One region of the Streptomyces sp. NPDC033178 genome, then DNA from elsewhere that is predicted to be linked to it. Evidence: riboswitches for the same ligand, from Rfam matches in the RefSeq annotation. Region 1 holds a riboswitch; each other region holds the start of a gene.
What was found. Region 1 has a riboswitch for cyclic di-AMP ahead of ACZ5VQ_RS25015 (C40 family peptidase). Riboswitches for the same ligand answer to the same signal wherever they lie in the genome.

Region 1 (6,947 bases):
ACCACGAACGCCGAGGTAGTGGCACTCTGGCGCAAGCACCAGTCCGGGACCGTACTCGAAGTCATCCGCTTCGTGTCGGACTCCGGTCCCGTGGGAAAGGGACGACCTCGCCATGGCAGACCACCAGGAAGCATCCGTCACTCTGCCGAGCGATCCCGCCTCGGTCTACGCCGCCCGCACATACGTCATGAACGTGCTGGCCGAATGGGGACTTCCATCCGACACGGAGGCCGCCGACACGGTCCGGCTCATCGTCTCGGAGCTCGCCACCAACGCCGTACAGCACACGTTCGGGCAGTCGCCCACCTTCACGGTGGACATCGAACTCGACCGCGACGAACAGCTGCGCATCGGGGTGACCGACAGCCACCCGCGTTTCCCGAAACGGTTGCCCGCGGCCGTCCAGCAGGACAACGGCCGCGGCATGGTGATCGTCCGTTGGCTGACCGTCGAGTGCGGCGGCAAGCTGACGGTCCGGCCCACCAGAGAGGGCGGCAAGACGGTCTCGATCATGCTGCCCTGGGCCGCACCGGTGCAGCCCGTGAGAGCCGAATGAGCGCCGTGCCCTTGAGCGCCGTGCCCCACTGGTGGCGTGAAGGCGCCCGCTAGTCCTCGTCGGCGGAGCCCTGCATCAGGTGGGGGATGAGCGCCCACAGCCCCGCGCAGACGACCAGGGTGGTCGCACCGGCCGCGATGCCGCCCGCCCGGCTCGTCGCCACGTCCACGACGAGCAGGACCGAACCGGAGAGAGCGAACGCGAGCACGCCGAGCCCGATCTCGGCCAGATGCGAGGACGCCTTCACGACCTGCGGCTTGGCGCCCTGCTGGAAGAGCCGGCGATGCAGCGCGGCGGGGGCGGTGAAGAGGGCGGCTGCCAGTACGGAGAGCAGCAGCGTGACGACGTACGTGGTGCGCTGGAACAAGTCCAGGGAGGGGAAGCGTGGGGTGAACGCGAGGGTGAGCAGGAAAGCGAAGAGGATCTGCACCCCGGTCTGCGTGACCCGCAGTTCCTGGAGCAGTTCGTTGAAGTTGCGGTCGGCGCGCTCAAGCCGTGTCTCGTTGCGCTCCTCGTGGTGATGAAGGTCGCCCATAAGTGAAGGAGTAACCACTCTGCGGCGAATATCACGCACCGGGCCCCGGAAGGTGGCCGCGGCGATCACCGCGGCCACCTCCTGGGCGGGTCACCTGACCCGGCCGTACCAGACGCTCTTCGTCCAGATCTTCTGGAGCTTCACCACTTCCCCGGTCTTCGGGGAGTGCCAGATCCGTCCCTTCCCGGCGTAGATGCCGACGTGGTACACGTTCCGGCCCGAGTGGAAGAAGACCAGGTCTCCCTGCTTGCGGTTCGAAGCGGAGACATGGTTCGTCTTGTTGTACTGCGCGGCGGCCGTACGCGGCAGGGACTTGCCCGCCTTCTTGAACGAGTAGAGCGTGAGGCCGGAGCAGTCGAAGCGCTTGGGCCCCGTGGCTCCGTACTTGTACGGGGAGCCCTTCTTCGAGGCTGCTACCTGGAGTGCCTTCGTCGCGGGTGTGGCCGCTTCCGCGCCGGAGGTGAATCCGGGGGCCACGATGCCGCCGCCGACAGCGGCGATGGTGAGAGCCGATGCGGTACCGGCCCTGCTGAACAGCGACGGGACACGATTGAGCGCAGTCATGCGCAACCCTTCGTCAGCCGCCTGTGAAGGATGACCTGTCGGATTCGGGCTGGCGAAGTTGCCCGGCCGCTGACGCGGCTTCACCCCAAGGGCTGCTCGGCCCGGTCATGGCGTGACCGTTCCGGCGACCCGTCGTGCTTGGGTCCTCCACTCCTGCCGATCCACTTCTGTCGACCGGTCATCCGGACGGCGGCAGGACTCGGCGTCCGCCCGGATCGCCCCGCCGCTTGTGGCGGGGGCTTGTCGTCGGAAGGGATCTTGACGCACGGATGTCCCAAAAGCCGAGCGGAATCGGCGTTTTGTGGGCTTACTCACCACTCACCCGTTCGGGTGGACAGCCTTTCCCGCGGGAGGGCGTCGAGGGGGTCGACGACCCTCGTACCAGCACCGGAACGTCTGATTCCGTACGGAGGCTACGCGGGTTGCGCAACTTCCACGGGCCCGTAAAAGCAGCTCTGACTACGCTGTTCGGTGGTACGCCTTTCGGTCCGTTTGAACCCTGACCCGGACGTCTCGTCAGATGCCTGCGTGACGCCGGGTCCGTGGCGGTACGTCAGCTGTCGGAGCGCGGCGGTAGCGCGATCCGGCCCGCTCGGCGCTCACCGTCGAGGACGCGCAGCGCCCGCGCCAGGGTCGGCGCGTGCACCTCGTGCTCGCCGCGTTGGTGCATCAGGGCCAGCGCGTCGCGCAGCGCGGTGGCCCTGCCGACCAGGGCCTGGGCCGCGCGCAGCCCCCGGTAGGTGTCGCCGGAATGGGCCGGGTTGATCCGGCCCAGCAGGTCGACCACTTCAAGGTAACGGTCGATCAGCTCGGCCTCCGCACGGGTCAGGGCCGGCAGCGGCGGCAACTCGGGTGGAAGCATCGGCCGCTCACCTCGCGCCGCGTGCGCTCTGGGTGGACTTCCGGCTCGCGACGATCCGGTCGACCAGTCCGTACTCCAGCGCCGCCTGCGCGTCCAGGATCTTGTCCCGCTCGATGTCCGCACCGATCCGCTCCCGGCTCTGGCCCGAATGACGGGCGAGCATCTCCTCCAGCTGCTCGCGGGTACGCATCAACTCGTCGGCCTGAATGGCCAGGTCGGACGCCTGTCCCTGGACGGGCTCGGAGAACGACGGCTGGTGGATCAGCACGCGGGCGCCCGGCAGCGCGTACCGCTTGCCCGGTGTGCCGGCCGCGAGCAGCACCGCCGCGGCCGACGCCGCCTGCCCCAGGCAGATCGTCTCCACCTCGCAGCTGACGAACTGCATCGTGTCGTAGACGGCCGTCATCGCACTGAACGAGCCGCCGGGGGAATTGATGTAGAGCGAGATGTCCCTGTCGGGCGCCTGGTACTCGAGGTGCATGAACTGCGCCATCACGTCGTTCGCCGAGACGTCGTCGATCGGCGTCCCGAGGAACACGATCCGCTCTTCCAGCAGCTTCGAGTACGGGTCCATGGTCCGACTCCCCGAACTGGTGCGTTCGGTGAACTCGGGCAGGACATGGCGGGCGGACGGTCGGGTCATGACACACGCTCCTCCGGGAGAGGTCCTGTAAAAAATGTACAGGACGTACATTACGTGGATGGGGAGCAGATTCTAGTGATCAAGCTAAATGCCCAGGTCAGAGGTGCTCTTTTTGCTCCTTGGGGGGATCGTGTCTCACATTCCCGTCACTGTTTGCTGGGGGGTGTCGTCGCCCTCACCTCCGGGATCTCGGCTCTTCACTGTCGTACGTCAGTTGACCGACTGGATTCTCCAGGAATGCCTCCAGAAGGCCGATTGGAATGCCTGAGAAGCCGTACCTCAGCCGAACGTGATCCCTTGATTTCTGCTGGTCAGGCATGGTTTCGCTCGGGTGAGGGAGGCATGCGGCGTCTTGTGTCCGCTTCATGACCGAGGGGTGCGCAGGAACTGGTCGAGGCCCTGGCTGTGTCCGCCGCCGGGACGATTGCCGTGACCGAGGTGCAGGAAACGGTGTGCTCACCGGTGCCGGTGCCGGTGCCGGGCTCGACGGTGCCGCCGTGGCGGGACGGGCTGCCGGTGCCGGTGCCGGCACCGGACTACCAGTGGATTCTTGGTCTGCTGGTGGTACACCGTCTGTGTGTCTCTGGCTAGCGCCGATGCGGGATGCGGAGCTTGGACAGTGGACGCTGGCCCGTCTATGGTCCGGATCTTGGTTCACGCGGCGAGGGTGGAGGCGTGTCAGCTCAGGCCGTGCCCGAGATGGCGGCCGCCTCATCCGCTGACTTGACCCGTGATTTGCAACATCCCGCGGTGCCTGGCATTGGGGTGCGTCTCGGACTGAACCCGGCGTACAGCCCGACTCGTCTGCCGCTCTTTATTTCCGCAGGCCAGAGCCCATGTTTACTCGCTGAACAAACTGCCCGGGTCGAATCCGGGTCGAATTCGGGCCCGCGTATTGTCCGCCCTGTCTGATCCGTGGGTGGATAGACGGGATATATCGGGCGCCCTGTCGGTGCAGGGGTGTGGACGGCAGCTGGCCAGCGGTGTGTCGGGAAGCCTCGGACGGATCGAAAGTATCGTCCGGCGTGTCCCCGGCGAAGCGAACGGATGGCGGCCCGTGAAAGTCGGGTTGGAATCCTGCACGACGGTGACGCTCGGCGTGGCGCGGTAGCCCTCAGGGGCTCGGCGCTGGATCGGTGTCAGAGTCCGCGCTGCCGCCCTCAAGAGGGTGTGGAAGTGATCGCGTTGAGGGGACCTCGTTGACTGCTTTCGCCAGGAACTACTGGTCCCTGGTGAAGGCTGTCATGTGGGGCATGGCGTTCCCGTCCCTGCTGGCGGGGCGTCCCCGCCCCGCATGCCGTGGTTTGAATCAGGGTCGTGATGCCGGCGGCGGTCGGCAAGGCGGATTCCGTCAGGCGGAAGAACCTCCGCAAGCAGGCTGGTCAGAGCCTTGGTCTGGCTGCCGGGGGTCACCAGCGCAGACGATGGAGCGGCGCTGCTGTTCCGTTCGTACCTGAGATGGCCGCCGCCGACTGTGCGGACGTACCGTAATTCGGCTCCGTCGCAGATCTTGTGACGTTGGGCGTTCAACGGCTATGCAGTACGCGTCTGCGGAGCAGGTCGAGGTTGGCCCGACCCAATCCCATCCTCTTGAGGAGCTTGACGCGCGTTAAGTGTCCCTCGACCTGGCCAGAGCTCCATGGGTTGTTCAGGAGGGCGCTGACTGCGTCGAGGTCGCGGCGTAGACCGCTGACCAAGGGCTACGGAGCGTGCGACGTGCCCATTTACCTGCCCCGCGGCGGGCGGCGAAGCCACCCTGGTGCGCTGACCTGCAGGGATGGCCAAAATGCAGATGGCTGGCGGTGCGCTGGCCCGTGGCTGGTCCGGATCTTGAACAGGAAGCGCGGGCCAGCGGGCGGAGCTGGAGCCGCGTGGCTGCGTAGACCGGGTAGTCGAGCCGTCCTCTGGTCACGGGAACGACCGGGACAGGCCGCCTACGGCCACGTTTTCCACAGCAGCGTGACGACGTGGGCGGTGTCAAGCCGCTCTACAGGTAGGACACCGTCGTCAACGGCTTCGCCGCCGAGCTGACTGGTGCCCAGCCTGACCGGCTGGCCGCCACCGGAGCCGTCTCACTGACCCGGAACGAGATGCTGCCGATTGAGCGCACCATCGAAGCCGGCGACGATCTCCCGCCTACACCACCAGCTCGTACTCGCGTCAGCCGTCGACGCCGAAGTGGTGTGTCCCCGGGGCGACTTCGGTGCGGGTGCCGTCCGGGAGGTGGATCTCGGCGCGGGTGCCCGCGGGCACCGTGACGTCGAGGTGGAAGGTGCCCTGCTCGATGCGCCAGGCGGAGCGGATCCGGCCGTACGGGCTGTCGTGTTCGGCCTCCGCGCGGCGCAGCCCGCCGCCCGGACGGGGTTCGACGAGGAACCGGCGGTAACCGGGTTCGAGCAGCCGGATGCCCGCGGTGCGGGTGTGCAGGAAGGAGATCACGGCGCCCTTGCTGTAGTGGTTCAGGGAGCCGTGCGGGACGTCGGCTTCGTCGATGCCTTCCCAGGATTCCCAGACCGTGGTGGCGCCGCGGTCGAGCATCCCGAGCCAGGACGGCGGGGTGCGCCGGAGCAGGAGTTGGTAGGCCAGGTCGAGGTGGCCGTGGTCGGCGAGCACGGGAAGCAGGTCGGGTGTGGCGAGGAAACCGGTGCCGAGGTGGGTGTCCGCCTCCTTGACCAGGGCCGCGAGGCGGTCGGCAACGGCCCCGCGCGGCCCCTCGGGCACGAGGCCGAAGGCGAGGGCGCGGACATGGGTGGCCTGGGTCGACGGGACGAGCCCGCCGTCCGGGGCGAGACAGGCGGCCTGCCAGGCGCGCAGCGCGCCCGCGGCGATCTCCTCGTACCGCTCGGCGTCCCGGGTGTGGCCGAGCAGTCGCGCACTGCGTGCCAGCAGGTCGGCGGAGCGGTGCAGAAATGCGGTGGCGACGTCGCTGTGGTCAAGCGTGGGGTCGATCAGCTCGGTGCCGCCCGGCTCCAGCCACTCGCCGAAGTGATGGCCGGTGTCCCAGAGATAGGGATCGTTGTCCGCCCGGTCCGGGTGCTGCCGCTCGCGGGCGCACTCGGCGGCGTAGTCCACCCAGGCCGTCATGGACGGGTACTGCTCGCGCAGGATGTCCAGATCGCCGTACGCCCGCCACAGTTCCCAGGGCACGATGACGGCCGCGTCGCCCCAGCCGGCGGAGCCGTCCAGGGCGTCCATCACACCGGACGGGCCGCGCGGGACGATGCAGGGCACGTTGCCGTCCGGCCACTGGTCCGCCGCGAGGTCGCGCAGCCACTTCACGCTGAAGCCGGCGACGTCGTAGAGGAAGGCGGCGGTGGGCAGGTAGAGCTGCCAGTCGCCGGTCCAGCCGGCTCGCTCGCGCTGCGGGCAGTCGGTGGGTATGTCGCAGACGTTGCCGCGCAGACTCCACACCGCGGCCTCGTGCAGGCGGTTCAGGTCGTCGTGGTCGCAGTCGAACCAGCCGGTGCGGCGCAGATCGGTGTGGACGACGACACCGGTGAGGTCTTCGGGGCCGAGTGCGCGGGGGTGGCCCTCGATCCGTACGTACTGGAAACCGTGGGTGGTGTGCCGGGGCTCGAAGGTCTCCCCGGGGCGGTCGGAGGCGGTGACCCTGTCCTGCTGGCGGAGGGGGAACGGCTCCCCGGTGAGGTAATGATGTGCCGTCAGGTGATCGAGGGTCACATCGCCGTCGGGGCCGAGGGCCTCGCCGTGGGTGAGCGTGACCGTGCTGCCGGCGGGCCCTGTGTCGTTCAGCCGCACCCAGCCGTTGATGTTCTGGCCGAGGTCG
Region 2 (6,947 bases), on a different contig from region 1:
CCTACGGTGAGAAGGTCATCGGCAGCAGGCGCGGGCACACCTCGCACCAGCACCTGCCGTGGGTCGCCCTGGACGCCGACGGAGCGGCCACCGAGGAGCGGGGCGAGGTCTACGGATGCGCCCTCGCGTGGTCGGGCACCTGGCGGATCGCCGTGGCCCAACTCCCCGACGCGCGCGTGCAGATCACCGGCGGGGTCGGGTACGACGACTCGGGGCTGCTGCGGCTGGAGCCGGGGGAGAGCTTCGTCACACCCGTGTTCGCGGGGCTGTGGAGCGACGGCGGATTCGGCGGGGCGAGCCGTGCCTGGCACGCCTACCAGCGCGCGTATGTGATCCCGGACGCGGACGAGCACCGGCCGGTGCTCTACAACTCCTGGGAGGCCACGGAGTTCGACATCTCCGAGGAGCAGCAGGGGGTGCTGGCGCGGCGGGCCGCCGCGATGGGGGTCGAGCTGTTCGTGGTCGACGACGGCTGGTTCGGGGCGCGCACCAGCGACCGGGCCGGGCTCGGCGACTGGACGCCCAACCCCGACCGCTTCCCGGCCGGCCTCAAGCCCCTCGCCGACGAGGTACACGCGCTGGGGATGCAGTTCGGGATCTGGGTCGAGCCCGAGATGGTCAATCCGGACAGCGAGCTGTACCGCGCGCACCCCGACTGGGTGCAGTTCCAACCGGGACGAAAGCGAACAGAGCTGCGCAATCAGCTCGTTCTGAACCTCGCCCGTGAGGATGTCCAGGAGTACCTGTGGGAACAGCTCGACGCGCTGCTCTCCAGTGCGCCGATCGACTATGTGAAGTGGGACTTCAACCGTTGCTTCACCGACGCGGGGTGGCCCGGCGAGGCCTATCCGCAACGGCTCTGGGTGGACCATGTGCACGCCCTGTACCGCCTCCTGGACCGGCTGAGGGAGGCCCACCCGGGCGTCGCCTTCGAGTCCTGCTCGGGCGGCGGCGGCCGTATCGACCTCGGGATCATGGCGCGTACGGACCAGGTGTGGACCTCGGACAACACCGACCCGCTCGACCGGCTCGCCATCCAGCACGGCTTCAGCCAGGTGCATCCCGCGCGGACCATGGCCGCCTGGGTCACCGACAGCCCGAACGTCCAGCTCAACGGCCGCGTCAGTTCGTTGCGCTTCCGCTTCGTGAGCGCGATGGCCGGAGTGCTCGGTGTCGGCGGCGACCTGACCCGGTGGAGCGACGAGGAGCTGGCCGAGGCGCGGACGTGGGTGGAGCTCTACAAGGAGATCCGGCCCGTCGTGCAGGGCGGTGACCTCCACCGGCTGCGAGCGCCGGAGGGCGGGTTGAGCGCCGTGCAGTACACGCGTGACGGCCAGGTCGTCGTGCTCGCCTGGCTCCAGGCCCAGCACTACGGCGAGCCGGTCGCTCCGGTGCGGCTGCGCGGACTCGACCCGGCAGCGGCGTACGAATGCCTCGAAACGGGCGAAGTTCACCGAGGTGCGGTGCTGTTGCATCACGGGTTGCGGACGGGGCTGCAGGGTGACCTTGATGCGGCAGTTTTCCGGCTGCGTCGTATGTGACTGTTGTGTCCGTAATGGAGCCTTAGTTCCAACTCGCTCTGGAATAAAGGCTCCTGAAACGGCACTCCGTGAGCAGCGTCATATTCGTGACGGTCCGCTGTCGCCATGTTCACGTAATTCGGCTGTGTTTTCAGGCATTTAACAAACGGGGGAGATCCCTGCTTTACGCAGCGTGACCGTCATTTCGGTCAGGGATCAAGAGAACGGGGCACACAGGAAACCCCAAAGGTTGTTCCTGCGTCTTCATGTCGCTTACGTTCGCCACCAATCCGGACGGACGCCCAATCCTGCCGCCGCCCGGAATCCGCTCACCCACCCGTACACGGCAGGAGCGGGGGACCCACAGGTAGAACGCCTGTTCCGGTCTCCGGAACGGCTAGGGGTTAAGTCGTGCGCAAACACGGCCGGGCATCTCCAGCTCGCACCCGACAGCTCACCTCGCAGGCGCCGGAGAGGAATTCGCCATGCCCGCGAAGGGTAAGCACCGCCGTCCCAAGTCCCAGCGTTTCACCCGCTCCATAGCCGTCGCCGGAACCGGCGGCGCGGCGCTCGCCCTTCCGCTGCTCGGTGCGACCGGAGCGCACGCCGCGACTCCGCAGTCCGCCGCCGATTCCGTGGCGAGTGTCTCGAATGTCGCGAGCAAGGCCGCCGAATCGGCGCCTGCCGCCGCCGACAAGCAGGCCGAGGCGAAGAAGGCCGCGGCCAAGACCTATTCGGTGCGTGCGGGCGACTCCCTGTCGAAGATCGCCGACACGCAGGACGTCAGCGGTGGCTGGAAGAAGCTGTACGAGGACAACCGCAAGGCGATCGGCGGTGACCCGGCGCTCATCCACCCGGGCCTGAAGCTGTCGATCGGCAAGGCCGCCGCCACGTCGAGCTCCGACTCCGGCGCCTCCAAGGCCACCCAGTCCTCCGCGAAGAAGGCGGCCGCTCCCAAGGCAGCCGCCGCCCCCAAGGCCGCGGACAAGGCCAGTGCCGCCGGCTTCACGCTGCCGGTCGCGGGCGCGAGCGTCGGCACCCCGTACAAGATGTCGGGCAGCATGTGGTCCAGCGGGTACCACACCGGCGTCGACTTCGTGGTCCCGACCGGCACGTCCCTCAAGTCCGTCGGCGCGGGCACGGTCGTCTCGGCCGGCTGGGGCGGCGCGTACGGCAACCAGGTCGTCATCCAGCTCGACGACGGCCACTACGCCCAGTACGCCCACCTGTCCTCCCTCTCTGTCTCGGCCGGACAGGCCGTGACCGAGGGCCAGCAGGTCGGTCTCTCCGGCGCGACGGGCAATGTCACCGGCCCGCACCTGCACTTCGAGATCCGCACAACCCCGGACTACGGCTCGGACGTGGACCCGCTGGCGTACCTGCGCGGCAAGGGCGTCTCCATCTGACCCGACGCCGGGCACGCCCCCGCCGGGCGTACCGCTCCGCTCGTCTCCGAAGGCCGGACCCTGTGATCCCCGGGGTCCGGCCTTCGGTGTTTCGGTTCTGTGGCATGGCCGGGCGATGTGTCGACAGGGGTGCGGAAGCCGGGACACAGTGATCTCCGCAAGCGCTTTCTGTGCGCTTCCCTGCCATGGAGGTCCACATGACGACCACACGCAGAGCCTTCGGAGTCCTGGCCGCCGGTGCCGCGCTCACGGCGCTCGTCCCCGCGCAGACCGCGGGCGCGGCGGTGCGCCACCGTCCGGGGCGCCTCATCGCCCGCGACGACTTCCGGCACGGCCTCGGTCAGTGGGTGACGGAACTGCAGGACGGCGGCAGCGTCACCGCGTCCCGGGGCGTCCTGGAGATGGACGTGCCGAGCGGCGCGACCGTGTGGTTCAAGCGAAGGCTCCAAGGGCCGTACGTCCTGGAGTACACCGCCACGCCGGTCTCCGCGGGCGGCGTCAACGACCGGGTCTCGGACCTCAACAACTTCTGGAACGCCACGGACGTCCGCTCCCCGGAGGACCTCTTCGCCACGCACCGGGGCGGCGCGCTCGAAGAGTACGACCACCTCACGACGTACTACGCCGGATACGGCGCCAACACCAACACCACGACCAGGCTGCGCCGTTACGTCGGTCAGGCGGGCGTGCGGCCGCTCGTCCTCGACTACACGGAGCCCCTGCTCGCGGCGAACGAGCCCAACCGGGTCCGGATCGTCTCGAACGGCTCGACGGTCCAGTGGTGGAACAACGAGCGGCTCGTCCTCGGCTTCGTGGACCAAGAGCCGTACACGAGCGGGCACTTCGCGTTCCGGACCGTGTGGAGTCACTTCAGGATCACGGACTTCCGGGTGCGGGAGCTGCGACAACGTCCCTGATCGAACCCCTTATTCCGGGATTGACCAACACTTGACGAGTGGCTTATCTCACCGCGCGTCAACCCCTTCCTACGGTCGCGTAGCTCACACCCGAAGGTGAATCATGGCCCGATGTGGCAGACGATTCGAAGAATGACAACAGATCAGTGATCGGGTCGTACGTGGCGGTGGGGGACAGCTTCACCGAGGGCGTCGGCGACCTTGGCCCGGACGGGGCGTTCGTCGGCTGGGCCGACCGGTTCGCGGTGCTTCTCGCGGACCGCCGGCCCGAGGGCGACTTCGACTACACCAACCTCGCCGTCCGCGGGAAACTCCTCGACCAGATCGTCGAGGACCAGTTGACGCGCGCGAAGGAACTCGCGCCGGACCTGGTCTCCTTCTGCGCGGGCGGCAACGACATCATCCGGCCGGGCACCGATCCCGACGAGGTCGCGGAGCGCTTCGAGCGCGCCGTCGCGGACCTCACGTCGGCCGTCGGCACGGTTCTCGTGACCACCGGCTTCGACACCCGTGGCGTACCTGTGCTCAGGCACATGCGCGGCAAGATCGCCACGTACAACCTCCACATCCGGGCCATCGCCGACCGGTACGGCTGTCCCGTGCTCGACCTGTGGTCCCTCAAGACCATCCAGGACCGGCGGGCCTGGGACGGCGACCGGCTCCATCTGTCGCCCGAGGGGCACACGCGGGTGGCCCTGCGCGCCGGCCAGGTCCTCGGCCTGGAAGTGCCCGCGGACCCCGACCAGCCGTGGCCGCCGCTGCCCCCGCGCGGCACGCTCGAAATGCGGCGCGACAACATCCAATGGGCGCGCGAGTACCTGGTGCCGTGGATCGGGCGGCGACTGCGCGGGGAGTCCTCCGGGGACCGCGTGGTGGCGAAGGGAAGCCTGTCGCCCGGCGACATCAAGATGCGGATCGAGCCGGTGGCTTGAAGGTCCGAGGACCTGAGGGTCTTCGGGGGCGGGTCGCGGTTCGACCAGTGGTCGAGACCGGTGGCCCGAATGTCCGCGGAGCGGCGGGGCTTTCCCGACGGGTGACGTCGGGGAAGCCCCTCCGCCTTTGGCCGGCGGCGTCGGGGAAGCCCCGCCACCATTCGGCCGGTGATGTCGAGGGGGCCTCACCATCCCCCTGCTGCAGCTCCAGGTGAGGCCGAGCCGTCTCCCGGCCGGTGATGTCGAGGAAGTTGCCATCCCTCGGCGGTGATCGACGAGGGGGCGCGCTGCTCCGCGCCCGTGAATCGGCGATACGTCGGTACTCCGCCTCAGGCGCCCGGGGTCGTCAGCGCCGCGCGTTCCAGCCCCAGCTCGCGGGCCAGTGCCTCGTCCACCCACTCCTGGGTGCGGGCGCGTGACACGGCGCCTGGGTACGCCGTCATCTGGACGGCGAGCCCGTCCAGCAGGGCGGTGAGACGCAGCGCCGTGCTCGTGGGGTCCGGGCAGTGGAACTCGCCCGCGGCCACGCCCTCCGCGATGACCTCGGTGAGCGCGGCCTTCCACTGCCGGTCGAGGTCACGCGTGACGTCCCGCAGCGTAGGCTCGCGCAGCGCCACCGCCCAGCCCTCGATCCACAGGCGCCAGCCCTTGGCCTGTCCGGTCGGGGCGTACCAGCGCACCGCCGCCCGCAGCCGCCGCAGCGCGGTCGTCCGGCGGCCGAGCAGCTTGCGCAGATGGGCGAGGTCGTCCTCGGCCGCGTACGTGAACGCGGCGGCGACCAGTTTCTCCTTCGTCGAGAAGTGATAGAGCACCAGCGCATTGCTCACCCCGAGCGAGGTCGCCACATCGGCGATCCGCACCGCGGACACGCCCCGCTCCTCGATCTGCTGGATGGCGGCCCGCAGCAGTTCCTCACGCCGCTCCGCCACGCTCAACCGCACTCTTGTCACCGGGCAACCCTATTGCGTCGCCCCGGGGTGTGCCGGTGGAGGGTCGGTTACCGGCCGCGGCCGGGCCGTCACCGACCTGGACCGGCCCCGCCGACGGCGTCACCGGTACCAGCCGAACCGTTCCGCGATCAACGGCAGCCGGTCCGCGACGATCGCGTGCGCGGCCGCCCGCGGTGTCGTCCCGTCGGCCTCCGCGCGCGCGAGCGTCCGGTCGATCAGGGCGCGCATCGAGCGCCGCGTGTACGCGAACGCCTCTTCCGCGTCGGCCCCGATGTCGCCGAACAGCGTCCACCACCACCAGGCGTTGGTCCCGGAGTTGACCACGACGTCCGGCAGGACGGTGACACCGCGGCCGGCGAGCAGTTGCTCCGCGCCCGGCAGGACGGGCATGTTGGCGGCCTCGACGATCCAACGGGCCGTGATCCGCCCCTGGTTGGTGGTGTCGATCGCGTACGAGACCGCCGCCGGCACCAGTACGTCGGCCTCGGCGGACAGCCAGGCGTCGCCGGGCAGTTCGCGGTCGCCCGGACGCAGCACTGCGCGGTCGATCGTTCCGTACGAGTCCCGGGCGGCGAGCAGCGCGTCGACGTCCAGCCCCCCGGGGTTCGCGATCGTGCCCTTCACGTCGGCGACTGCCACGATCCTGAGCCCCGCGCGCGTGAGGAAGCGGGCCGTGGCCCCGCCCATCGTGCCCAGACCCTGCACGGCGACCCGGGTCCCCTCGTACGCGACCCCGGCCCGGTCCAGGGCCGCGAGGACCGACTCGGCCACCCCGCAGCCGCCGACCAACTCGTCGAGCCCGATGCCGTCCACCTCGACCGCGAACGCGTCCGCCAGCCGCCACCGGGCCGCCGCCTCGTCGTCGAGCAGCGGATACACGGCCTGGATCGACGACACGAGCCCCGCCTCCGCCGCGGCCCGGTCGACGAGGTCCTGGGTGAGGCCGAGATCCTCCCCGGTGGTCCAGAGGCTCTCGATGTACGGACGCATGGCACGCAGATAGCGCACGAGCAGGCCGTACGCCTCCGGTGCCTGGGGATCGCAGTCGATGCCGCCCTTGGCGCCGCCAAGCGGCACGTAGCGGCTCTCGGGGTTGTAGTGCAGGGCTTCCTTCATGGTCATGCCACGGGCGAGCCCGGTGACCTCGTCCAGCGTGCAGCCCGCCCGCATGCGCAGCCCGCCGCTGGAGACACCGCGTACCAGCCGGTCCACGACCAGGTGC
Region 3 (6,947 bases), on a different contig from region 1:
GTCGCCCAGGGGGTTCACCCCGGGCCCGGCGGCCAGGGAGTGGGCGACCAGGACGTGGAGGCACTTCACCCGGTCCGGCATACCGCCCGCGCTCGGAAAGCCTTCGAGCACCTCGATGGAGTCGCGCCGAGCGATGTAGTCCTCGTGCGCCGCCCGGTACGCGGCCGCCAACTCCGGATCCGTGGCGAGCCGGTCCGTCATCTCCTTCATGACGCCGTTCGCCTCCAGCGTCCCGATGGCGGAGGCCGCCCGGGGACACGTCAGGTAGTACGTCGTCGGGAAGGGGGTCCCGTCCGGCAGCCGGGGAGCCGTCTCGACGACGTCCGGCTGCCCGCACGGACAGCGGTGCGCGATCGCGCGCAACCCGCGCGGCGGCCGCCCGAGCTGCTGCTTGAAGGCCTCGACATCCGCGTCGGTGGGCTCGGTGCGCGGGGTGGGCGGCGGGGGCGTTTGCATGCCTGTGGGTAAGTCTCTCTAGTCAGTTCTCTGAGTGGATCACCGGCGAACCACCGGCTGGATCACCGGGGTCACCGGTCGGGTCACCGGTCGGCGGCGTCTGCCTTGTCGACGCCGTCCCAGACGTTGGCGTACCAGGCCCGGTCGGCCGCCGTCTGATCCGTACGCGTCTTCTTCGCCGCGTCGGGGTCGATCACGATGTAGCCGGTCTCGCCCGGCATCACGTAGTGCAGCCGCTCCCGGATGCGCTGCTCGGCGTACGCGTCGTCCTGCCACCGCGCCTTGAGGTCGCGCAGCTGCTCGACCCGCCGGCGGGCCTCCTCCCGCTCGCGCTGGAGGTCGGCGACCTCGGCGCGCTGGGAGACGTACTGCCTTATGGGATAGGCGAGGGCCACCACGAGCGTGCACAGGACGAGGGCGAGGAGTGCCGCCCGGCCGGTCAGCCGTGAGCGGCGGGCCTGCCGCTTGGTCTGCGAGCGGTAGACGCGGGCGGCGGTCTGCTCACCGAGCAGCCGCAGCCTGGTCGAGGTGGAGAACCGGTCGCGGTCCTTCACGGCCATCTGTCCCGCCTCCCCGGTACAAACCCGTCGAGTACGTCGAGCCCGCCGAGCCCGTCACGTACGTACGTCCCCGCACACGGTACGGGACCGAGTACGGGGACGTACGTACGACGGGGCTGTCACCCCGGCCGAAGGGCCGTGCTCAGCCCTTGCTGTGCCCGATGTCCGCGGAGCGGAACTGCGGGAAGGCTCAGCCCTTGAAGCGCGGGAAGGCCGAACGGCCCGCGTACACCGCCGCGTCGTCGAGGATCTCCTCGATGCGCAGCAGCTGGTTGTACTTGGCGACGCGGTCCGAGCGGGCCGGGGCGCCGGTCTTGATCTGGCCGCAGTTCACCGCGACGGCGAGGTCGGCGATGGTGACGTCCTCGGTCTCGCCGGAGCGGTGGGACATCATGCACTTGAAGCCGTTGCGCTGGGCCATCTCGACGGCGTCCAGCGTCTCGGTCAGCGAGCCGATCTGGTTGACCTTGACGAGCAGGGCGTTGGCGGAGCCCTCCTCGATGCCGCGGGCGAGGCGCTCCGGGTTGGTGACGAAGAGGTCGTCGCCGACGATCTGGACCTTGTCGCCCAGCTTCTCGGTGATGACGTTCCAGCCGGCCCAGTCGTCCTCGTACAGCGGGTCCTCGATGGAGACGAGCGGGTAGGCCGCGACGAGCTCCTCGTAGTACTCCGTCATCTCGGCGGCGGAGCGCTCCTTGCCCTCGAAGAGGTACTTGCCGTCCTTGTAGAACTCAGAGGCGGCGACGTCGAGCGCGAGGGCGACCTGCTGGCCGGGGATGTAACCGGCCTCCTTGATCGCGTCGAGGATCAGGTCCAGGGCCTCGCGGTTGGAGCCGAGGTTCGGGGCGAAGCCGCCCTCGTCGCCGAGGCCGGTGGACAGGCCGCGGCTCTTCAGGACCTTCTTGAGGGTGTGGTAGACCTCGGCGCCCCAGCGCACGGCCTCGGAGAAGGACTCCGCGCCGATCGGGGCGATCATGAACTCCTGGATGTCGACGTTGGAGTCGGCGTGCGACCCACCGTTGAGGATGTTCATCATCGGGACCGGCAGCAGGTGCGCGTTCGGTCCGCCCAGGTAGCGGAAGAGGGGGAGGTCGGACGCCTCGGACGCGGCGTGGGCGACGGCGAGCGAGACGCCGAGGATGGCGTTGGCGCCGAGCGAGCCCTTGTTGTCGGTGGCGTCCAGGTCGATCATGGCCTGGTCGATGAGGCGCTGCTCGGTGGCGTCGTAGCCGACGAGCTCCGGGCCGAGCTGCTCGATGACGGCGAGGACGGCCTTCTCGACACCCTTGCCGAGGTAGCGGTTGGGGTCTCCGTCACGGAGCTCAACAGCCTCGAAGGCACCGGTGGAGGCGCCGGACGGAACGGCGGCACGACCCGTGCTGCCGTCGTCGAGGCCGACCTCGACCTCGACCGTGGGGTTGCCTCGGGAGTCCAGGATTTCCCGGGCTACGACGACGTCGATGGACGGCACGAGCATCTCCTTCTGGGATGTGACGCAAGCTGTTCCGGGCCGAAGGCCCGGTTGGGTGCGGACCTGTGGTGGCCCCGCGGCATGAGCCTAACCGGCTGCCGGGGTTCGGCCAGCCCTCGACCGCCTCCTGGACAGAACCGAGAGTAAATTGTTTCCGAACGGAACAAAGCGAGAGGGAAGCGTGGGAACGCCGAAGAGGGAAGCGCGGGAACGAAAAGCCCCGCCCCGGTGCGTACGGGGGAACACGCACCGGAGCGGGGAGCCCGTGGGGGACGGGGGTGGCCCTCACGAGGCCTCCACTATGGGGGACACGGATGTGAGGGCACTGTGGTTCAGCCGCGATTCGAATATGGACCGGAGATCCGGCCGAGGCTGAGCGGCCAGGGCCTCGGCCGTCACGTGAGGTGACATGACGTCCGGACGATCGAAGTGGGGGTCGCGGCCGACGGGTGTCAGCTGAGGTGCAGCTGCTGGCCCGGGAAGATGAAGTCGGCGTCGTCGACGATGTCGTCGTTCAGCTTGTACAGCTTCTCCCAGCCGCCCTTGACGTTCTTCTTCTCGGCGATCTCGCTGAGGGTGTCACCCTTGACGACCTTGTACTCACCGTCGCCCTTCTCGACCTTCTTGCCGGTCGGGGTCTCGACGGTCTTCTTCGCCGTCGAGCGCTCCTGGGAACGCGAGGCGCGCTCCTCGGAGGACTTGGTGCTCTGCTGCGGCTGCGACTGCGAGGCGCCCTGGCCGGAGTTGCCCGAGTCCGAGGGAGTCGTGGCGCCACCGGTCGAGGCGCCGGACAGGCCCACGCCACAGCTCGGCCAGGCACCCTTGCCCTGGCCCGCGAGGACCTTCTCGGCGACGGCTATCTGCTGGGACTTGGAGGCCTGGTTGGCGGTGGAGGCGTACGCCGTGCCGCCGTACGCGGCCCAGGTGGAGGCCGAGAACTGCAGGCCGCCGTAGTAGCCGTTGCCGGTGTTGATCGACCAGTTGCCGCCGGACTCGCACTGGGCGACGGCGTCCCACTCGGAAGCGGTGGCGGCGGAGGCTCCCGTGGCGCCCATCAGCGGGACGGCGACGGCGGCGGTGGTGACACCGGCCAGCGTGGCAATGCGGGTGGCCTTGGACGGGCGGCGGTGCTTGCCCTTGCCGGAAAGCAGCATGAAGTGATCCCCTCACCGACGCCTGCGAGGTGAGCTGTCGGGTTCGGGCCGAGTGAGTTGCCCGGCCGCGCGACTGCTGTCACGCGGCTTAACCCCAAGCCGTACCTGGCCTCAACGACCGGGTCCGGCACTTACCTTGGGTCCCCCGCTCCTGCCTACGGCGCTTGACGCGACGACTGTTCCCGTACGGCCGCTGGCAGGATTCGGCGTTGCGACCATCGGGGCTCACCAGTGGCGAGCGGTCACGACCGTAGACACGCGATCCGCCGAATTTCAAAGACGATCAGGGTCTTGAGATCCATGTCTCACTTTCACCAAATCGGACATTCAACGCGAACTACCGCTGTTTTTCGCCCGATTCGACGCCTTGATGACCACATGGCACACCGCGCGGACCGCTACTTGTCCGCCGTCTGCAGGCCCTCCACGTCGAGGCTCTGACCGGGGATGATGAAGTCCGGGTCGTCGCCGACGGCTTCCTTGTTCTCGGCGTAGAGCGCCCGCCATCCGCCCTTGACGCCAAGGGAGTCGGCGATCCCCCAGAGACTGTCCCCGGAACGCACGGCGTACGAGCCCTCGGCGGCGACGCGCGACTCGCTGTCGCTGCGCGAGGCGTGCCGGCCGGCGGAGTCGTCGGTACGGGAGTCGGCGGCACCTTCGTCGGCACTGCCACCGCGGTGGCGGCCGGAGCCGGTGTCCTCCGACCCGGCACCCTCACTCGCCTCGGCCGAAGCCTCCCCGTTCTGGGACGACTTGTCCGAGTCGTCACTCTTTGCGGTGGCACCCGTGGAGGGGCTGTCGGAATTCTGTGAGTCCGCGCTGTCGCCACTGTCAGTGGACGAGTCGGATGAACCGGACGTGTCGGACTTCGTCCCGTTGGTGCCGTCCTCCATGCCCAAGCCGGACAACGGAGTGGGAGTGTCGTCCGCGACTCCCGTGTCGACGTCGGCCGAGTCGGAGTTCTGGGTCAGACCCGCGACGAGACCGCAGGTGGCCCAGGCGCTCGTGCCCTGGGCCGCGAGGATCTTCTCGGCGACGGCTATCTGCTGCGAACGGCTGGCCTGGTCGGCGCTCGGCGCGTAGTCGAGGCCGCCGTGGTCCTCCCAGGTCTCCTGGGTCATCTGGAGGCCGCCGTAGTACCCGTTGCCGGAGTTCGCACTCCAGGAGCCGCCGCTCTCGCACTCCGCGACCGCGTCCCAGGTGGTGCCGCTTGCGGCGCTCGCGCCGGTCGCACCGAGCAGAGGGATCGCGATGGCCGACCCGGTCACGCCCGCCGCGACGAGGAGAGCCGGAGCCTGACGGGGGCGACGGTGACGACCGTTCCCGGAGAGCATGCGGTTGCCTTTCGCGTGACAGCAGGGACTGCGCACAACGCACAGCCCGATGACTGTGCTTGTGACTGCTGCGGCAGGTGGGACCGGCCGCATTGATGGGTGAACGTATAGGCAGTCGAACTCTTGTCACAAGTCGATGCAGCGCGGATAACGTGAAGATCACAAACTTGACGGAGTCTCATGTTCCGTCGACCCGTCTGCTAGTCCGTACGGACCTTCCCCGAAGGGGCGAACTCCACCGGAAGCATGCGCAATCCCCGCATGATGAGCCCCCCACGCCATCGCAAATCGGCAGAATCTCCCGCGAGTTGCAGATCGGGGAGGCGCGTGAGGAGCGTGGCCAGCGCGGTCTGGCCCTCCAGCCGGGCGAGGGGCGCGCCGAGGCAGTAGTGGATGCCATGGCCGTAGCCGAGGTGCTGGTTGTCACGGCGGGAGAGGTCGAGGGTGTCGGGCTCGGCGAACCTGGCGGGGTCGCGGTCGGCGGCGGCGAGCACGACGAGCACGGGGTCGCCGGCGGCGATGTCCTGCCCGCCGATGCTCAGCGGTTCGGTGGCGAACCGCCAGGTGGCCAGTTCCACCGGCCCGTCGTAGCGGAGCAGTTCCTCGACACCGGTCGCGAGAAGGTCCGTACGGCCGGCCGCGAGGGACTGCTGGAGCTGCTGCCGCTGCTCGGGGTGGGTGAGCAGCGCGTACGTGCCGTTGCCGATCAGGTTCACGGTCGTCTCGAACCCGGCGAACAGGAGGATGAAGGCCATCGCGGCGGCCTCGTTCTCGGTGAGGTGCTCGCCGTGGTCGGAGGCCCGGATGAGACCGGAGAGGAGGTCCTCGCCCGGGGCGGGTACCTCCGTCAACTCCTCGCGCTTGCGATGGATGAGCTCGGCGAGATAGCCGCGCATCTTCTTCACCGACCGCGCCACGCCCCCGCGCGGCCCTCCTCCGTGCCGGATCATCATTCCGGCCCAGTCCCGGAAGTCGTCCTGGTCCTCGCGTGGGACGCCCAGCAGATCGCAGATGGCGTAGATGGGGAGCGGAAACGCGAACTCGTGAATGAGGTCGGCTTCCCCCTTCTCCACGAACCCGTCGATGAGCCGGTCGGTCAACTCCTGCACCCGGGGCGCGAATTCGGCCACTCTCCGAGGTGTGAACGCCTTGCTGACCAGTCGCCGGAGTCTGGTGTGGTCGGGCGGGTCGATGTTGAGGAGGTGCGTCATCAGCTCGGCCTTGCGCTCGCCGGGGATACCGGTCTTCCCCTTCGCGTGCGCGGGCTCGTCGTGATGGGCGGGGTTCTTGCTGAGCCGGCCGTCGGCCAGGGCCTGCTTGGCATCCGCGTACCGGGTGACCAGCCAGGCTTCTACTCCACTGGGGAGTTTCGTCCGGTGCACGGGGGCGTGCTCCCTGAGCCAGGCGTACGCCGGGTAGGGGTCGGTCGCGAACTCCCAGGTGAAGAGTTCCGGGGCAGGTTCCCCGGCGGAGGGCTTGGCAGGTGTTTCCGTCACTCCTCGACCGTATCGGGAGGGGTGGCGGGAACCGGTGCGGTGGGCGGCGAGGCCGATCCGGTCCGGGGGTGGCAAGGGCCGGTCCGGTGGGTGGCGGGAGCCGATCCGGTTCCGTTGTGGCGCGTCTCGGCGGCTCTCCGAGCCGGGCTTCACTCCGCAACTTGCACCGATTGCCAGAGAACGTCCCTGAATCACCTGCTCCTTGACCCCACGAGCCGGAACCTCCATACATTCGCGCCCGTGGACCCCGATCTCCTCCGGACCAGTTTCGCGGTCGTCGAAAGGCGAGCCGAATTCGCGGCCAAGTACTTCTACTCGCACCTCTTCTGGCACCACCCCGATGTCCGCGCCCTGTTCCCGCTGGATTTCCCGGAGGACATGGAACGTCAGCGGGACCGTCTGTTCGCCGCGTTGACGCTGGTCGTGGGGCGCCTGGGGGAACCGGGGATGCACGAGTACCTGTGGGAGCTGGGGCG
Region 4 (6,947 bases), on a different contig from region 1:
CGCAGGGTAAGTCGTGTCCCGGGGCACGCACCCGGCCTGCTCAAGTGATCAGCAACAACGCCCCCCACATCACCACAGCCAGACCAGGCAGGATGTACGCGATCAGGGTGATCGACATGCCCCGTCTGCGGCCGGGCCAGGTTGTCCAGGTGGCGGCGTAGTCGGGGAGGCGTTCCAGCGCCCTCGCCTGTACGTGGCGGTAGTAGAGGCGGTGTCGGTGGCCGACGTAGAGCCAGGTGAGGGCCAGTACGAGGCCGAAGGCGGCCAGGACCCGGGCTGCCGCGAGGTGTTGCTCCGAGGCCAGGAGTGTCGTGTGGGCCACGGCGAAGAGTGACTGGCCCACCAGGAAGAGGTTGCCTCGCTGGAACAGCATCGTGTTCTCGTGCAGCGTGTGCTGCCAGAGTCTGCCGTCCTCCGCGATGCGCTGAGCTTCGCTGTCGTCCCCCATGTCACTGTTCTGCCCTGCGATCGCGCGGAGCCACCCCTTCCGCGAGCGGGGTCCGGGGTCAGCCCGCCGTCAGCTTCGCCAGCGGCAGTGTGTGCTGGGTCTGGAGGACCTTCGCGCGGAGGTAGCGGACGTTGTGGGCCGTGGTGAAGACGCCCGTCGGGACGCGGTGGCCGACCGTGATGCCCAGGTCGCGGAGCTGGTTCGCCTTGTCGGGGTTGTTGGACAGGAGGTCCAGTTCCGTGATGCCGAGGGCCGTCAGCATCTGGGCCGCCGCCGTGTAGTCGCGGGCGTCCTCGGGAAGGCCCAGGGCCGTGTTCGCGGCGTACGTGTCGAGGCCCTCGTCCTGAAGAGCGTACGCGTCGAGCTTGTTGTAGAGGCCTATGCCCCGGCCCTCCTGGCGGAGATAGAGGAGTACGCCGCCGTGGGTCGCGATCTGCTCGACCGCCTCGCGGAGCTGGGGGCCGCAGTCGCAGCGGGACGAGCCGAAGACGTCGCCCGTCAGGCACTCGGAGTGGAGGCGGACCAGGGGCGTGGCCGAAGGGGTGCCGAGGATCACCGCCACGTGTTCCTTGCCGTCGGTCAGGCCGTGGAAGGTGACCAGTTCGGCGTCGACGCTGTAGCCGTCGTTGAAACGCAGCGGCACCCGGACGCGCGAGCGCTGGGTGGCGGCGGGGTAGTCGGGCATGCGGTTCTCCCGGTCCGATCTCTCACCTGCTTCAGATTTGAAACAGATCCTCGAATCGAGACACTACCCCATGCTTTAAAGTTGAAGCAACGGATATTGGTGGTTGTGGTGGTTGTGGTGCGGCTCATGTGTGCCCGTGCTGCGGCCTCACGCGTCGCCCGTCGTCGGCCCTCCCGCGCACGGGCTCGACCGGCGCCGCCACGGGACGTCGTCCGGTGCCGCCTGCGGGTCGTCGCCCTCCAGGCCCCGTGCGATCACCGTGCAGATCTCCTCCAGCTGCCCCACCTGCTCCGGCGTGAGCTTGTCGAAGAGCGTGGCGCGGACCGTCTCGACGTGGCCGGGGGCCGTGCGCTCCAGCAGGGCCATCCCCTCGTCCGTGAGGATCGCGATGCTGCCCCGCTTGTCCATGCTGCAGTCCTTACGGCGCACCGCCCCGTCCTTCTCCAGGCGGGTCACCGCGTACGTCAGCCGGCTGCGGGTGATCTTCGTGCTCTCCGCGAGGTCCGTCATGCGCAGGCTGCGGCCCGGCGCCTCGGAGAGGTTGGCGAGGATGGAGTAGTAAAGGTGCGGCATGCCGGCCTCCTGCTGGAGCTGCCGGTCGATCGCGTCCTCCAGGAGATGGGAGGCGGCGATGTACGCGCGCCAGGCGCGCTGCTCCTCGGGGGTGAGCCAGCGGGTCGTCATACCCCCAGTGTAGGTTTGTTTCAAACTTGAACCAAGCCTCGACCGTCCTCCGGGCGACACCAGGCCGCCGTCCGGGCAAGCCCCGCCTCTGCCTCCGAAAGAGCCCGCCATCCCGACAGCCCGCCAGAGTCCGAAAGAGAGCGCGTCCATGCCTCACCCCTACGTCCTGTTGTCCGCCGCCGTCTCCCTCGACGGCTGCCTGGACGACACCGGCCCCGGACGGCTGCTGCTCTCCGGGCCGGCCGACTTCGACCGGGTCGACGAGGTACGGGCCGAGTCCGACGCGATCCTCGTCGGCGCGGGCACCCTGCGCGCCGACAACCCCCGGCTCCTCGTCAACTCCGCCGAGCGCCGCGCGGCCCGGGTCGCCGGCGGACGGCCGGAGTACCCGCTGAAGGTCACCGTCAGCGGCAGCGGCGACCTCGACCCCGACGCCAACTTCTGGTCCACGGGCGGCGAGAAGATCGTCTATACGACCGACGAGGGGGCCGAGAGAGCCACTGAAGCTCTGCGTGGGCTCGGCGTGGGCGTCGTCCCCGTCGGCCCGGACGTCGACTGGCGGGCCGTACTCACCCACCTCCACGACGTGCGCGGCGTACGGCGGCTCATGGTCGAGGGCGGCGGGCGCGTCCACACTCAGCTCCTCCGCCAGGGCCTGGCCGACGAACTGCAGCTCGCCCTCGCGCCCCTGGTCGTGGGTGAGCCGGAAGCGCCCCGGCTGTTCGGGCCCGGCGACTACCCGGGCGGCCCCCGCAACCGGCTGAGCCTGGTCGAGACGCGGCCCGTGGGGGACGTCGTCCTCATGCGGTACGTCCCCACCGCGCCCGGCACCGGGACCGTACCCTCCGCCGCCGACCACCGCTGGCTGGCGCTCGCCTGCGAACTGGCCGCCGAGTGTCCGCCCTCGCGGACCGCGTTCAGCGTGGGCGCGGTCGTCGTCGCGGCCGACGGTACGGAGCTGGCCCGCGGGTACTCCCGCGAGTCCGACCCCGTGTCCCATGCCGAGGAGGCCGCCCTCGCCAAGATCGGGCCGGGAGACCCGCGGCTCGCGACCGCCACCGTCTACAGCAGCCTGGAGCCGTGCGCCCGCCGCGCGTCCCGGCCCGCGCCCTGTGCCCGGCTGATCCTCGACGCGGGCGTACGGAGGGTCGTGACCGCCTGGCGGGAGCCGGACACCTTCGTGGCGGGCGCGGACGGCAGCGGGCTGCTGGCCGCGGCCGGCGCCGACGTCCTGGTGCTGCCGGAGTACGAGGCCGACGCGAAGGCCCCCAACCGCCATCTCGGCTGACGGGCCGGGCGGACCGGTGTCGCCGACCTGCCCGTTTCCCGCCGGTACGGCCGACCCGTACCGCCGATCAGTACATTTCGTGTCAAAACCTCCGGTGAAGCGCAGGCGACATCAACGCGTGTGCTTTGGGTCCCGCGAATGGCGTACAGTGGTCTTAACGACGCGGGGTGGAGCAGCTCGGTAGCTCGCTGGGCTCATAACCCAGAGGTCGCAGGTTCAAATCCTGTCCCCGCTACTGAAGGCCCGAGGCCGGAATCCGATCAAGGATTCCGGCCTCAGGTGTTTCCCGTACATCTCCTCAGGTGCTTCCCCGGGTGTTCGGGCAGGTGTCCTCACCCGCCCGGTCCTCGCCCGCTCGCACGCCGTCCCCGCTCCCGGAAGCCTGGACAGGTGGAGGAGCAGGAGCCGGAGCGCGTCGAGCCCGTGGAGAGGACCGCCTCGTACCAGCGCACGCTCGTCCGCGTGCTGCCGGCGCTGCTGATCGCCGCGGGCGTCTGCTACGACCTCCTCACCCCGCAGGACTTCACCGCGGCTCCCTTCTTCACGGCCGCGGTGCTCATCGCCGCAGCCCTCTTCTCGCTCGGCGCCACCGTGTGGACGGGAATCGCGGCGACCGTGGGCATGGGAATCGTGCACCTCAGGTTCGCCTTCGACGCGGGCGCGGTCACCGAGGTCCTCACCGTGGCCACGGCCGCCGCGCTCGCCGTCGGCATCAACCGGCTCGTGGTCCGCGGCAACGCGCGCCTCGCCACCGCCCGCGAGGTCGCGGAGGCCGCCCAGTGGGCCGTACTGCCCGAACCGGCGGCGCGGATCGGCGGCCTGGAGATCGCGGCACGGTACGAGGCCGCGCAGGAGGGCGCGTTCATCGGGGGCGACCTGTACGCCGTGCAGGACACCCCGCACGGCGTACGGCTCCTCGTGGGCGACGTACGGGGCAAGGGCATGGGAGCGGTCGCCGTCGTCGCCGTACTCATCGGTGCCTTCCGGGAGGCCGCCGAACAGGAGGCGAGCCTGGAGGCGGTCGCGCAGCGGCTGGAGCGGGCGCTCGCGCGCGAAGGTGTCCGGCGCGACACCATCGCGGTCCTCGAGGACTTCACCACCGCCGTGCTCGCCGAGATCCCGCACGGCACCCCGGTCGTACGCCTCGTGAACCGCGGCCACCCCGGGCCTCTTCTGCTGTACGGCGACGGAGAGGTACGTACGCTCGCCGCGCCGGAGCCCGCGCTGCCGCTCGGGACGGGGGAATTGGGGACCTGGCCCGACCGCGCGCAGGAGGAGGCCTTCCCGGGTGGGACCATGCTGCTCTTCCACACGGACGGGCTGTCCGAGGCTCGGGACCGGCGAGGAGTCTTCTTCGATCCGGCGCGGCATCTGTCCGGGCGGGTCTTCGCCGGGCCCGACGAGTTGCTCGCCGCGGTACTGGACGACGTCCTGCGGCACACCGGGGGCGGGGCCGCCGACGACATGGCACTGCTCGCGGTGCGGCGGCCATGAGGGCGCGGCAGTCGGGAGAGCGCGGCGGTCCTGAGGGAGCGGGAGTGCTGATTGCACGGCGGTCGTGGGTGCGGCGGGCGTGAGATGCGTCGCTCTCTCGGCGGCCCATATCACTGCTGGTAGTCGAACGGCATCCCTCCGCTCAACAACTGACACACCATCAACAAGACTCCCGTTCCTGAATGGCGATCAACTCGCCCGATTTACCCCGCTCATGACCTGTAAGTCCAGGCCAAGAGGCTTAACGATCATCAGGAACAGCTTGGAATCCGGTGCCCGGGTCTATTAACGTTCGATAACGCAGCGCGGTCGTCCCAGCCGTCACAAGAGTCGGCTCCGTGCGCACGCGCCGAATTCCGCAAGGGAACCGGGGAACCATCACTTGGGGTGAATCGCACGTCTTCGCGGTGTAGCGCACCGCGGTTGACGCGCGTAGGAGACCTTCCTGCTCCGAACCCGTCAGCTAACCCGGTAGGCGAGAAGGAAGGAAAGGAGTGCGCCTACGTGGCGTCCAACCGGCCTGCCCCCACACCCTCGTTCGTGCCGAATGAGTTGACGGGTGAGTCCTCGGGTGACAAGAAGCCCGACACCTTCGCCTACGGCGCTCGTAAGGACGAGGAGACGTGGGAGGTCTGGAATCCCAGCGCGGAGACCGTCCTTCCCGTCCGCGGTCGGCACCGTGTCTCCAAGCAGCGCGGCGGAGGACTCGCCCGTAGCTCGACCGTTCTGGGCGTCGGTGTCATAGCCGCCGTCGGTGCGGGTGGCATGGCCACCGCGCAGACCGGCAAGCCTCCGGTGTCGATCTCGATCCCCGACCTGCCGAACGTCGGCTCGCCGTTCTCGGACGACGACGCCCCCGAGGGCTCCAGCACCCCGATCACCGCCGTCGGCCTCACGACCGCCGACGCCGAGCAGGGCAACTCGGACGCGGGTGAGGCCCTGCGCGCCCGCATCATGCTCCAGGCCGAGCAGCAGCAGGACCAGGTGGACCGCGAGGCCCAGGAGGCCGCCGAGGCCGCTGCCGCCAAGAAGGCCGCCACGCTGGCCGCCAAGGAGCGGGACGCCGCCGAGGCCAAGGTCGCCGCCGCCAAGAAGAAGGCGGACCAGGAGGCCAAGGAGAAGGCCGAGGCCGCGCGCCTCGCCGAGCTCGCCAAGCAGTTCACGCTGCCCACCTCCTCGTACACGATCACCTCCACCTTCGGGCAGTCCGGTGCGCTGTGGTCGTCCGGCCAGCACACGGGTCTGGACTTCGCCGCTCCCACGGGTACCCCGATCAAGGCCGTTCACAGCGGCACGATCACCGAGGCCGGCTGGAACGGCTCGTACGGCTACCGCACGGTCCTCACGCTCGACGACGGTACGGAGGTCTGGTACGCGCACCAGTCGTCGATCGGTGTCAGCGTCGGGCAGAAGGTGGCCACCGGCGACATCATCGGCCGCGTGGGCGCGACCGGCAACGTCACCGGGGCGCACCTCCACCTGGAGGTCCACACCAGCGGCGGCGACGGCATCGACCCGATGGCGTGGCTGCGCGGCAAGGGGCTCACCCCGTAGGGCGGGCCTGAAGCGTGAGGCGGGCCCGACCTGTAAGGCGGGCCTGAAGCGTGAGGCGGGCCCGAGAGGTTCCCGGGTGCGGAATACGGCCGTCCGGTACGGCCGTTGACCCACCCATGACTTCTCTCCGCAAGCTGGGTTCGTCCGACCTCGAGGTCTTCCCGCTGTCCCTCGGCGGCAACGTCTTCGGCTGGACCGCCGACGAGGCGCAGTCCTTCGCCGTGCTCGACGCGTACACCGCCGCGGGCGGGAACTTCGTCGACACCGCCGACACCTACTCGGCCTGGGTGCCGGGCAACGAGGGCGGTGAGTCGGAGACCGTCCTGGGCGACTGGCTCGCCGCGCGCGGCAACCGCGCCGACGTCGTCGTCGCCACCAAGGTCGGTGCGCACCCCCGGTACAAGGGTCTGTCCGGGGTGAACATCAAGGCCGCGGCCGACGCGTCACTGCGGCGGCTGAAGACGGACTACATCGACCTGTACTACACCCACTTCGACGACCCGTCCGTGCCGGTCGAGGAGATCCTCACGGCCCTGGACGAGCTCGTCCGTGCCGGTAAAGTGCGCGCGATCGCCGCGTCCAACCTCTCCCCCGAGCGGCTTCAGGAGTCCCTCGACCTCTCCGACCGCGAGGGCCTCGCGCGGTACGTCGCGCTGCAGCCCCGGTACAACCTCGTCTCCCGCGACTCGTACGAGGGCCCGCTCCGGGATGTCGCCTCCCGGGCCGGTCTGGCCGTCGTCCCCTACTCCTCGCTCGCCTCGGGCTTCCTCACCGGCAAGTACCGGGCGGGTGCC

Region 2: linked by a shared signal. The riboswitch ahead of ACZ5VQ_RS08225 (M23 family metallopeptidase) and the one ahead of ACZ5VQ_RS25015 (C40 family peptidase) in region 1 are both predicted to bind cyclic di-AMP.
Region 3: linked by a shared signal. The riboswitch ahead of ACZ5VQ_RS43895 (transglycosylase family protein) and the one ahead of ACZ5VQ_RS25015 (C40 family peptidase) in region 1 are both predicted to bind cyclic di-AMP.
Region 4: linked by a shared signal. The riboswitch ahead of ACZ5VQ_RS10720 (M23 family metallopeptidase) and the one ahead of ACZ5VQ_RS25015 (C40 family peptidase) in region 1 are both predicted to bind cyclic di-AMP.

The regions. Positions count from the first base shown of each region.
Region 1 is NZ_JBVIPT010000010.1:166,057-173,003, forward strand. It holds gene ACZ5VQ_RS25005 (ATP-binding protein) at 113-556, shown strand; gene ACZ5VQ_RS25010 (DUF6328 family protein) at 606-1,091, opposite strand; gene ACZ5VQ_RS25015 (C40 family peptidase) at 1,182-1,655, opposite strand; cyclic di-AMP (ydaO/yuaA leader) riboswitch at 1,659-1,838, opposite strand; gene ACZ5VQ_RS25020 (hypothetical protein) at 2,209-2,517, opposite strand; gene ACZ5VQ_RS25025 (ATP-dependent Clp protease proteolytic subunit) at 2,525-3,160, opposite strand; gene ACZ5VQ_RS25030 (hypothetical protein) at 3,590-3,751, shown strand; gene ACZ5VQ_RS25035 (family 78 glycoside hydrolase catalytic domain) at 5,321-6,947, opposite strand, start outside.
Region 2 is NZ_JBVIPT010000003.1:195,800-202,746, reverse strand. It holds gene ACZ5VQ_RS08230 (alpha-galactosidase) at 1-1,541, shown strand, start outside; cyclic di-AMP (ydaO/yuaA leader) riboswitch at 1,837-2,003, shown strand; gene ACZ5VQ_RS08225 (M23 family metallopeptidase) at 2,006-2,926, shown strand; gene ACZ5VQ_RS08220 (DUF6250 domain-containing protein) at 3,124-3,843, shown strand; gene ACZ5VQ_RS08215 (SGNH/GDSL hydrolase family protein) at 3,990-4,775, shown strand; gene ACZ5VQ_RS08210 (TetR/AcrR family transcriptional regulator) at 5,105-5,725, opposite strand; gene ACZ5VQ_RS08205 (glutamate dehydrogenase) at 5,825-6,947, opposite strand, start outside.
Region 3 is NZ_JBVIPT010000026.1:102,122-109,068, forward strand. It holds gene ACZ5VQ_RS43880 (DUF501 domain-containing protein) at 1-456, opposite strand, end outside; gene ACZ5VQ_RS43885 (FtsB family cell division protein) at 540-1,016, opposite strand; gene eno (phosphopyruvate hydratase) at 1,207-2,487, opposite strand; gene ACZ5VQ_RS43895 (transglycosylase family protein) at 2,940-3,641, opposite strand; cyclic di-AMP (ydaO/yuaA leader) riboswitch at 3,646-3,814, opposite strand; gene ACZ5VQ_RS43900 (transglycosylase family protein) at 4,040-4,975, opposite strand; gene ACZ5VQ_RS43905 (cytochrome P450 family protein) at 5,176-6,471, opposite strand; gene ACZ5VQ_RS43910 (globin domain-containing protein) at 6,712-6,947, shown strand, end outside.
Region 4 is NZ_JBVIPT010000004.1:22,616-29,562, reverse strand. It holds partial or broken gene ACZ5VQ_RS10755 (GntR family transcriptional regulator) at 1-10, shown strand, start outside; gene ACZ5VQ_RS10750 (RipA family octameric membrane protein) at 41-448, opposite strand; gene ACZ5VQ_RS10745 (GTP cyclohydrolase II) at 507-1,133, opposite strand; gene ACZ5VQ_RS10740 (MarR family winged helix-turn-helix transcriptional regulator) at 1,281-1,817, opposite strand; gene ACZ5VQ_RS10735 (dihydrofolate reductase family protein) at 1,966-3,105, shown strand; tRNA gene ACZ5VQ_RS10730 (tRNA-Met) at 3,267-3,340, shown strand; gene ACZ5VQ_RS10725 (PP2C family protein-serine/threonine phosphatase) at 3,496-4,599, shown strand; cyclic di-AMP (ydaO/yuaA leader) riboswitch at 4,937-5,092, shown strand; gene ACZ5VQ_RS10720 (M23 family metallopeptidase) at 5,104-6,153, shown strand; gene ACZ5VQ_RS10715 (aldo/keto reductase) at 6,270-6,947, shown strand, end outside.